DNA from 3 places in the Streptomyces hundungensis genome. Region 2 is predicted to be linked to each of the others. Evidence: riboswitches for the same ligand, from Rfam matches in the RefSeq annotation. Region 2 holds a riboswitch; each other region holds the start of a gene.
The links. Region 2 has a riboswitch for cyclic di-AMP ahead of DWB77_RS18425 (M23 family metallopeptidase). Riboswitches for the same ligand answer to the same signal wherever they lie in the genome.
Positions count from the first base shown of each region.

Region 1: linked by a shared signal. The riboswitch ahead of DWB77_RS09950 (M23 family metallopeptidase) and the one ahead of DWB77_RS18425 (M23 family metallopeptidase) in region 2 are both predicted to bind cyclic di-AMP.
Region 3: linked by a shared signal. The riboswitch ahead of DWB77_RS34345 (LysM peptidoglycan-binding domain-containing protein) and the one ahead of DWB77_RS18425 (M23 family metallopeptidase) in region 2 are both predicted to bind cyclic di-AMP.

Region 1 covers NZ_CP032698.1:2,234,364-2,237,553, reverse strand. Annotated here, with positions in the region: gene DWB77_RS09955 (M16 family metallopeptidase) at 1-1,037, shown strand, start outside; cyclic di-AMP (ydaO/yuaA leader) riboswitch at 1,241-1,401, shown strand; gene DWB77_RS09950 (M23 family metallopeptidase) at 1,415-2,179, shown strand; gene DWB77_RS09945 (GntR family transcriptional regulator) at 2,371-3,048, shown strand.
Region 2 covers NZ_CP032698.1:4,136,377-4,139,566, reverse strand. Annotated here, with positions in the region: gene DWB77_RS37840 (hypothetical protein) at 15-278, shown strand; gene DWB77_RS18430 (PP2C family protein-serine/threonine phosphatase) at 342-1,463, shown strand; cyclic di-AMP (ydaO/yuaA leader) riboswitch at 1,737-1,904, shown strand; gene DWB77_RS18425 (M23 family metallopeptidase) at 1,917-3,023, shown strand.
Region 3 covers NZ_CP032698.1:7,730,718-7,733,907, forward strand. Annotated here, with positions in the region: gene DWB77_RS34340 (carbohydrate kinase family protein) at 1-489, opposite strand, end outside; cyclic di-AMP (ydaO/yuaA leader) riboswitch at 964-1,147, shown strand; gene DWB77_RS34345 (LysM peptidoglycan-binding domain-containing protein) at 1,150-1,926, shown strand; one part of gene DWB77_RS34350 (IS5 family transposase) at 2,178-2,526, shown strand; one part of gene DWB77_RS34350 (IS5 family transposase) at 2,526-2,986, shown strand; gene DWB77_RS34355 (STAS domain-containing protein) at 3,089-3,190, shown strand, end outside.

The sequences.
Region 1 (3,190 bases), 1.9 Mb from region 2:
TCTCGCGGCTGCCCAAGGCCCTCGCGCTGCTCGCCGAGGCGCTGCGGGCCCCCGCGTTCGCCGACACCGAGATCGAGCGTCTGGTGCGCAACCGGCTCGACGAGATCCCGCACGAGCAGGCCAACCCGGCCCGTCGCGCCGCCAAGCAGCTCTCCAAGGAGCTCTTCCCGGCCTCCGCCCGCATGTCCCGGCCCCGCCAGGGCACCGAGGAGACCGTGGCCGCCATCGACGCGGCAGCGGTGCGCTCCTTCTACGAGGCGTATGTGCGGCCCGCGACGACCGTCACCGTGGTCGTCGGCGACCTGTCGGGCACCGACCTCGACGCGATCCTCGCGGACACCCTCGGGGACTGGACCGGCGACCTGGCCGAGCCGCGCCCGGTCCCGCCGATCACCGCCGACGACAGGGGCCGGGTCGTCATCGTGGACCGCCCCGGCGCCGTCCAGACCCAGTTGCTCATCGGCCGCATCGGAGCCGACCGCCACGACCGCGTGTGGGCGGCCCAGGTGCTCGGCACGTACTGCCTGGGCGGCACCCTCACCTCCCGCCTGGACCGCGTGCTGCGCGAGGAGAAGGGCTACACCTACGGGGTCCGCGCCTTCGGCCAGGTGCTGCGCTCGGGGCCGGACGGCGGCGCCGCGATGCTCGCCATCAGCGGCTCGGTCGACACCCCGAACACCGGCCCCGCCCTTGAGGACCTCTGGAAGGTGCTGCGCACCCTGGCCGCCGAGGGCCTCACGGACGCCGAACGCGAGAGCGCCGTGCAGAACCTGGTCGGGGTCGCCCCGCTCAAGTACGAGACGGCGGCGGCCGTCGCGGGCACCCTGGCCGACCAGGTCGAGCAGTTCCTGCCCGACGACTACCAGGCCCGGCTCTACGCCCAGCTCGCCGAGACCGGCACCGTGGAGGCGACGGCGGCGGTCGTCAACGCCTTCCCCGCCGACCGTCTCGTCACGATCCTCGTCGGCGACGCCGCGCGGATCGCGGAGCCGGTCCGGGCGCTCGGCATCGGCGAAGTGACCGTTGTCACGGGCTGATTGAGGCGCGGGCGAGCGGATACACGAGGGACCCCGGAGGCGGATGCGCCTCCGGGGTCTCCCCTTATGTCCGGTTTATTGGAGAGGTTGCCCGTCTGTCATGTGGCGTGCGCTACAAAATCCGGTGTCTGTTTGGTGATTGAAAGATCAGACGTCTAGCGTCAGTCCCGCTGTCCGTCACCACCCGTCGCAGCCGCGGCACCGGACAGTGATCGCCGAGTCCCCGTACGGCGCGAGCCAGGGGAGCCGGGGACCCATTCAGTCCCTGGGGTGAATCGGACGCCTCCGCCCGCGGAGGAGCCCGTAGGAGACCTTCCTGCTCCGAACCCGTCAGCTAACCCGGTAGGCGAGATGGAAGGAAAGGACACCGCCGCTCCATGGCGTTCACCCGTGCCACCGGGAAGCATCGCGCGCCCAGCCGAATGACGCGCCGCAGCGCGAACATCGCGGGCATCGCCACCCTCGCCACCGCCGGAGTCGTAGGCACCCTCGCCTCGCCGGCCGTCGCCGCTCCCACTGCGACCGTCGACACCGGCCTGACGCAGGCCATCGTCATCGGCGACTCCCTCGCCGACCAGCTCGGAGCCCAGGCCGACGCGCAGAAGCAGGCCGCGGCGAAGGCCCAGGCGCAGGCCGCGGCCGAGGCCGCCGCCAAGCGCGCGGCCGAGCAGCGCGCCCAGGAGGCCCGCGAGGCCAAGGAGCGCGCCGCCCGTGAGGCCGAGCGCAAGCGTCTCAACTCGTTCGTGGCCCCCATAGCGGGCAGTTATGTGTCCACCGGCTACAAGACCGGCGGATCCCTGTGGTCCTCCGGTAGCCACACGGGCATCGACTTCCATGCGGGGATCGGCACTTCGGTGCACGCCGTGGGTCTGGGCACCGTCGTCGAGGCCGGTGACGGTGGCGCCTACGGCAACAACATCGTGATCCGGATGAACGACGGCACGTACACCCAGTACGGCCACCTCTCGGTCATCCAGGTCTCCGTCGGGCAGACCGTCGAGCCGGGCCAGCAGATCGCGCTCTCGGGCAACACCGGCAACACCACGGGCCCGCACCTCCACTTCGAGGCCCGCACCGGCCCGGAGTACGGCTCGGACATCGACCCGATCGCCTATCTGCGCTCGCACGGCGTCACCGTCTGAGACGTCCCGCTCCCGCGCGGCACCCCGAGCATCCCGAAGGCCCCCGGCATCCACCGCCGGGGGCCTTCGCGTTGGCCGGAAGATATCCATCGGTTCCGCCATGTCACCGGGAATTAACAAAGCCTGGAATAGAGTCGCCGAACAGATGTCGATCGACCGCGTTGCGCGGGAATCCAGGCGGAGGTCCGGTCATGAGTATTCCGGCGCATTCGATAAGCACGGCACTGCGCGACGACATCGTCTCGGGTGTCCTGGCGCGCGGCAGCCGGCTCATCGAGGACGTCCTCGCGCGCCGTTACGGCGTCTCCCGCGTCCCGGTGCGCGAAGCCCTGCGCACCCTGGAGGCCGAGGGGTTCGTGACCACCCGCAGGCACGCCGGGGCGTGGGTGGCGGAGCCCACCGAGGTGGAGGCCGTCGATCTCCTCGAACTGCGCGCCCTGGTCGAGCCGTTGGCCGCCGCGCGCGCCGCGCGGCGCCGCACCGAGGCCCATCTCAAGGTGCTGCGCGGCCTGGTGAGGCTGGGTCAGGACCGGGCCGCGCGCGGTCAGGGCGACGACCTGCGCTCGCTCGGCGGCTGGTTCCACGAGACGCTCACCCAGGCCTCCGTAAGCCCCGGACTGATCGCGACGCTCACGCAGTTGCGGCACAAGATCGCCTGGATGTACGTGGTCGAGACGCCGCCCCGGCCCGCCGAGGCCTGGGCCGAACTCGGCGCGATCACCGACGCGGTGGCCCGCGGCGACGCGGAGCGCGCCCGCTCGCTCACGGCGCTCCACGCCGAGCGTTCCTTTTCCGCCCATCGGCTGCGCACGTCCGTGGCGGTGAGATCTCCGCAATCTGCCGTCAACACGAAAAGAGCCCGCGCTTAACAGCACCGTCGTATACAAGGAATGCGTCGAGGGGCGCCGCACAGTGCTGCCCGGAATTCGTTGATGGCGCACAGGGCCGCGCATATTGCGCGCATGGCCGCGCCGGAAAAATTACGCGTACGGCCGCGCCGGGAGAGCGGAA
Region 2 (3,190 bases):
AGGTGGTGGTGGGGATGCGGCGGAGGGTGCTGGCCGGTGTGCTGCTGGTCGTCGGGCTCGGGGCCGGGCTGAGCGGGTGCCAGGAGGCGGGGGGTCCCGTGCCCGTCGTGGTGCGGGGGCCCGCCGTCGGGGTCACGGTGCCTGCTCACGGCTGTCGTCTCAACCGGGACGGCTGGGCCGAGCTGCCCTGTGTGCCCGAGCGGGCGGCCAATCATCGCCACACCCGGGGGAGCTGTGTGCGGGGGCGCCCCGGCCCGCACCGCTGCCGCCGCCACTGACGCCGTCTCCCCGCATGGGTGCGTCGAGTGGCCGCCGAGGCCGAAAAGCGGCAGGCTGGTCGAGTGCGGCAGCGAGCAGAGGGCGACAGGCGCCTGGTACGGGCGCTACCCGTACTTCTCATCGTGGTCGGCTTCGTCTTCGACGCCTCCACCCCGCCCGATCTGACGGCCGCCGCTCTCTTCGCGGGTGCACCGGTGGCCGCCGCCCCGTTCTACTCCGACCGCGGCACCGCCGCCGTCGGCGCCGGTTCGGTGGCCGCCGTCGTGGCCCTCTGGTTCATACACGACCTCCCCAACCTCGGCGAAGGCGCCAGCGAGCTGTTCACCGTGCTCACGGTGAGCGCCCTCGCCCTCGTCATCAATCGCATCCTGCGCCACAGCGGCGAGCAGCTGGCCTCCGCCCGCGTCATCGCCGAGACCGCGCAGCGCGCCGTACTGCCCACCCCCGCGGCCCGCATCGGCGGTCTTCATGTCGCCGCGCGGTACGAGGCTGCGCAGGCGGACGCCTTCATCGGCGGGGACCTCTTCGCCGTGCAGGACACCCCGTACGGGGTCCGGCTCATCGTCGGTGACGTACGCGGCAAGGGGCTCCAGGCGGTGGAGGCCGTCGCCGTGGTGATCGGTGCGTTCCGTGAGGCGGCCGAGCAGGAGTCGTCCCTGGAGGCGGTGACGCAGCGGCTGGAACGGGCGCTGGCCCGCGAGGGGACCCGGCGCGACCGGCTCGACGCGGTCGAGGGGTTCACCACGGCGCTGCTCGCCGAGATCCCGCGCGGCGAGAGCACCGTACGCCTGGTGAACCGGGGCCACCCCGAGCCCTTCCTGCTGCACGCGGACGGGTCGCTCGACGCGCTGGTGCCGAGCGAGCCCGCGCTTCCGCTCGGCATGTCCGACCTCGGGGTGTGGCCGGACCGCGCGGACGCGCGCCCCTTCCCCGCCGGCTCGATGCTGCTGCTCTACACGGACGGCCTGTCCGAGGCCCGTGACAAGGCGGGCGTCTTCTACCAGCCCGGCGCCCGGCTGAGCGGTGCGATCTTCCCGGGCCCTGAGGAGGTCCTGGACGCGCTCGTCGACGACGTACGCCGCTACACGGGTGGCGGCTCCAGCGACGACATGGCGCTGCTGGCGGTGGCCCGGCCGGCCGAGGGGCAGCCGGAGCGGCGCCGCACGGTCCAGATCGTGAAGTAGGGGCCTCGCGGAAGGGGGTTTCGCGGGGGACGGGGTCGTCACCGAGGGTGCCCGACAGTGTCCCTGCGCATAACAATTGACACACCATCAGAAAGCGCCGGTGATGAAGGTGACGCTGAGAAGTCGTCAACTCGCCCGGAATGCCCCGGCAATGGGCACTAAGTCCGGGCCAGAACCGTTAACGATCAGTGGGAACGGCTTGGAATCCTCCCCCCGTGTCTATTAACGTTCGATAACGCAGCGCGGCCGTCCCAGCCGCCGCCACGGCGGCACCGCGCGCCTGCGCCGAATCCCGTCAGGGAACCGGGGAACCACCGACTTGGGGTGAATCGGACGTCCGTCATGGGCGCTCGTAGGAGACCTTCCTGCTCCGAACCCTCCCCTTGGCCTCAGGGTCAGGGGGACCCCCACCGCCAACCGGTAGGCGAGAAGGAAGGAAAGGAGCGCGCCCCCGTGGCCGCCAACGAGCCTGCCCTCGGCACCCCCCTCCCCGCGTTCCCCTCCACGACGCTCGACCCGGCGAGACCCCAGCCGCTGTACGGGGACGCGCCCGGCGAGACGGAGACCTGGGAGGAGTGGGACCCGACCGAGGAGTCCGTACGCCCCGTCCGCGGCCGGCACCGGGTGGCCAAGCAGCGCGGTGGCGGGCTCGCCCGGAGCTCCACGGTTCTCGGCGTCGGTGTCATCGCGGCGGTCGGCGCGGGCGGCATGGCCAGCGCGCAGAGCAAGCCGCCGGTCTCCATATCGCTGCCCGACTCCCTCAGCGCGAGCCTGCCCGACCTCGGATCGCTGCCCGGCGTCGGCGAACTGGTCCCGCACCACGCTCCGGACAGCCTCACGTCCGGCGCCGCCCAGGCAGACCAGAAGATCGCCGCGGCGCCGCTGACCATGACGGGCCTGTCCACCGGCGAAGCCGAGCGGGGCGCCACCGACGCGGGCGAGGCGCTGCGCGCCCGCATCCTCCAGCAGGCCGCACAGCAGAAGGCCGGTGCCGCCGCCGAGGCGAAGGCGGCCGCGCAGCAGGCCGCGGCCCAGAAGGCGGCGCGGGAGGCGGCGGCCCAGCAGGACGCGGCGCGGGCGAAGGCCGCGGCGGAGAAGAAGGCGCAGGAGGAGGCGGCGGAGAAGAAGGCGGAGGAGGAGCGGCTGGCCAAGCTGGCGGCGAGCTACTCGCTGCCGGTCGGCTCGAACACGCTCACCTCGACGTTCGGCGAGGCCGGCTCGATGTGGTCCTCCGGCCACCACACCGGCCTCGACTTCGCGGCGCCCACGGGTACGCCGCTCAAGGCGATCCACTCCGGCACGATCGTGTCGGCGGGGTGGGCGGGGGCGTACGGGTACCGGACGGTCGTCAAGCTCGACGACGGCAGTGAGCTCTGGTACTGCCATCAGTCGTCGATCGCGGTCAGTGCGGGGCAGCGGGTGGCGACGGGGGAGGTTGTTGGGCGGGTGGGGGCGACGGGGAATGTTACGGGGCCGCACTTGCACCTGGAGGTGCATACGCCGTCCGGCACGGGCATCGACCCCATGACCTGGCTCCAATCCAAGGGGCTCGCCCCTTGACCCTGGGTTCGGGGCTTGCCCCTTGACCCCGGGGGTCCGGCGCGGCTGAACTCGCCGTTGGGCAGGGCCGGCGGCTTTTTGCGCAGTTCCCCGCGCCCCTTAACTCTCTCGACCCTGCGGACCGTGCGTGGCTGGTCGCGCAGTTCCTCGCGCCCCTTACCCCCGTT
Region 3 (3,190 bases), 3.6 Mb from region 2:
GACGGAGACGGGGACGCCGAGCTCCTCGATGTCGTCGAACAGGTAGCGCGCGAAGTTCATGATGGACAGGTGGACATGGCGGGACCGTCGCAGCCGCGGCAGGTAGAAGTCCCGGGGCATCCGCAGGTCGTCCGGGTCGCGGGCGTCGTAGAAGGACATCCTCCGGCCGTCGGCGTCCACCAGGTTCACCGCACGCCGGGTGCCCGCCGGGGAGATCAGCGGGGAGAAGTCGACATCGCCCGCCGCGAGGAGTTCACGTACCCGGGCGCCGATCCAGTCGTCCCCGATGCAGTCGATCAGGCCGACCGCCAGACCGAGCGCCCGGGCGCCCAGAGCCACGTTCGCCCCCGTGTGGCCCGGCCACTCCTCGATCGGGCCGACCTGCACGGAGTCGGCGAGCGGGACCGGCAGCGAATCGACGCGTACGACCGTGTCCACCCCCGTTCCCCCGACCACCAGGACGTCGTACTGCGCGCTGTCTCGGTTCACCGTTCCGCCTCACTGTCGTCCGCCCCGCCGCGCGAGGCGCCCCAGGAGCATGATCCCGGGCGACGACGTAAGGGGCGCGTGTGTGGCCGCCGCCCTGGGGGAGCAGGCGAGGCGCGCGGAGGGGGCGGTTTGGGTGGCTTGAGGCATCCGAGAAAGTCCTGAGTGTCCTAATTCGGGTGCTATGAGCGGCAATACTCCTGCCGGGAAAATGTCCACATTGGGGCTATTGGGTGAACCTCGTCTCTTTTGTGGACTGCCCTGCCGGTTGCGCGATGAGCGAGTGAATTGGGTCACGTGCGGGCGGATGCGGACCCGGCGCCGAGTGGGGTCATTTCCGTTCCGGCGAAAGCGAGTTGAGGGTTCGGGCGGCGGCTTCTCGGGTGGCCGAATTCGAGTTGATCTATATCCGGCATCACCGGCAATGAATTCTGGCCTTGTTTCCACTCGGCCTATTCGTTTACGTTCACCGTCAATCCGGAAGGAACGCCGAATCCTGCCGCCGTCCGGAGCCTCCCACACACGTACGGCAGGAGCGGGGGACCCAGGAAAGCCGCCGGTCCGGATTCCGGATCGGCTGGGGTGAAGCCGCGTGCGCCGCGGCCGGACATCTCCCGTCCGAACCCGACAGCTCACCTCGTAGGCGACGGAGAGGAAAGCACCATGCCTGCAAAGGGCAAGCACCGCCGCCCCAAGTCCAGCTCGTTCTCCCGCGGCATCGCCGCCGCGGGTACCGGAGGCGCCGTACTGGCCCTCCCGGTGATCGGCGCCACCACGGCCGCCGCCGCCCCGGCGACGGTCCACTCCGCCCCGGCGACCGTCCACTCCGCCCCGGCGGTCAAGCCGGTCGCGGCCGTGAAGGCGGGCCCCACGAGCTACGCGGTCGCCGCCGGTGACTCGCTGGCCAAGATCGCCGACGCCCTCGACGTGAGCGGCGGCTGGAAGAAGCTGTACGAGGTCAACCGGAGCGTCATCGGCTCCGACCCCGCGCTGATCCACCCCGGCCTCAAGCTCAACCTCGGCGGCGCCGCGGCGAGCACCGCCCGGGACGCCGCGGCCGGCCGCGCCGACCGCTCCACCCGGACGACGACCCTCGCCCCCGCCGCCACGAGCTCGTACGCGAACAACCTGGACGGCTGGATCAAGCAGTCCCTCGACATCATGGCGCAGCACGGCATCCCCGGCACGTACAACGGCATCTACCGCAACATCATGCGCGAGTCCTCGGGCAACCCGATGGCGATCAACAACTGGGACTCCAACGCCGTGGCCGGAACGCCCTCCAAGGGCCTCCTCCAGGTCATCCAGCCCACGTTCCTCGCCTTCCACGTGCCGGGTACGCCCATGGACCTCTACGACCCGGTCGCCAACATCACCGCCGCCTGCAACTACGCGGCCAAGACCTACGGCTCGATCGACAACGTCTTCGGCGCCTACTGACGGTCCCCGGACCGGGCGCTCTCGGAGGTGGGGAGAGAGCGCCCGGCCACCCGGTCGGTGTCCCACCGGCCCCAACGGGACGTGGAGCGGGCTCGATTGGCCCCCCGAGTGCCCGTGCGCTGCCCTCGAACCGAGGGCAGCGCAAATTTCGTTCACCCCGCGGGGTGAACAAACTCCAGGCTGCACGTTTCTGCATACGCGGCTGTTCCTAAGAAGCCATCTCATTTGGGCGACTCGGTATTCTGTGAGTCATGGTGGGGATCGTTGAGCGTCTGGTGCCGGACGAGTTGTGGGAGTTGTTCCAGCGGGTGGTGCCGGAGGCGCCGTCGAGGCCGCAGGGCGGTGGTCGGCGTCGGCACGGGGACCGGGAGGTGCTGGCCGCGATTGTCTTCGTGGCCACGTCGGGTTGTACCTGGCAGCAGCTGCCTTCGGCGTCGTTCGGGCCGTCCGGAGCGACCGCCCACCGGCGGTTCTCGGAGTGGTCGAAGGCCAGAGTGTGGGCCAAGCTCCACCGCCTGGTCCTCGACGAACTCGGCGCCCGCGGCGAACTGGACTGGTCTAGGTGCGCGATCGACTCGGTGAACATGCGGGCCCTGAAAAGGGGGACCTGACGGGTCCGAATCCTGTCGACCGGGGCAAGTACGGCTCGAAGATCCACCTGATCACCGAACGGTCCGGTCTGCCCATATCCGTCGGAATCTCCGGGGCCAACCTGCACGACAGTCAGGCCCTGATCCCGCTCGTGAAGGGCATCCCGCCGATCCGCTCGCGCCGCGGCCCGCGCCGCCGCAAGCCCAGCAAACTCCACGCCGACAAGGGCTACGACTACGCCCACCTGCGGCAATGGTTACGCGAACGCGGCATCACCCACCGCATCGCCCGCAAGGGAGTCGAGTCCTCGCAACGGCTGGGCCGCCACCGCTGGACCGTGGAACGCACCATGGCCTGGCTCGCCGGCTGCCGACGACTCCACCGCCGCTACGAACGCAAGGCCGACCACTTCCTCGCCTTCACCAGCATCGCCTGCACCCTCATCTGCTACCGCCGACTCGCCAAATGAGATGACTTCTAAGGTGGTAGTGCGTCACCCCGGACCACGGTGACTGCCCGACTACCGAGAACCCCCGCGCCCGTGGGGGTCAGTTCTGGACCGGGAGCTGCCATGGGAATCACCGCTCGGCCATCCGTCTCGGCGCCCCTGCCCCTCCCGCCGGGGCTGCTGCCGGACCGGTGCTGCAACGCCCGCACGTATCTGATGCACGGG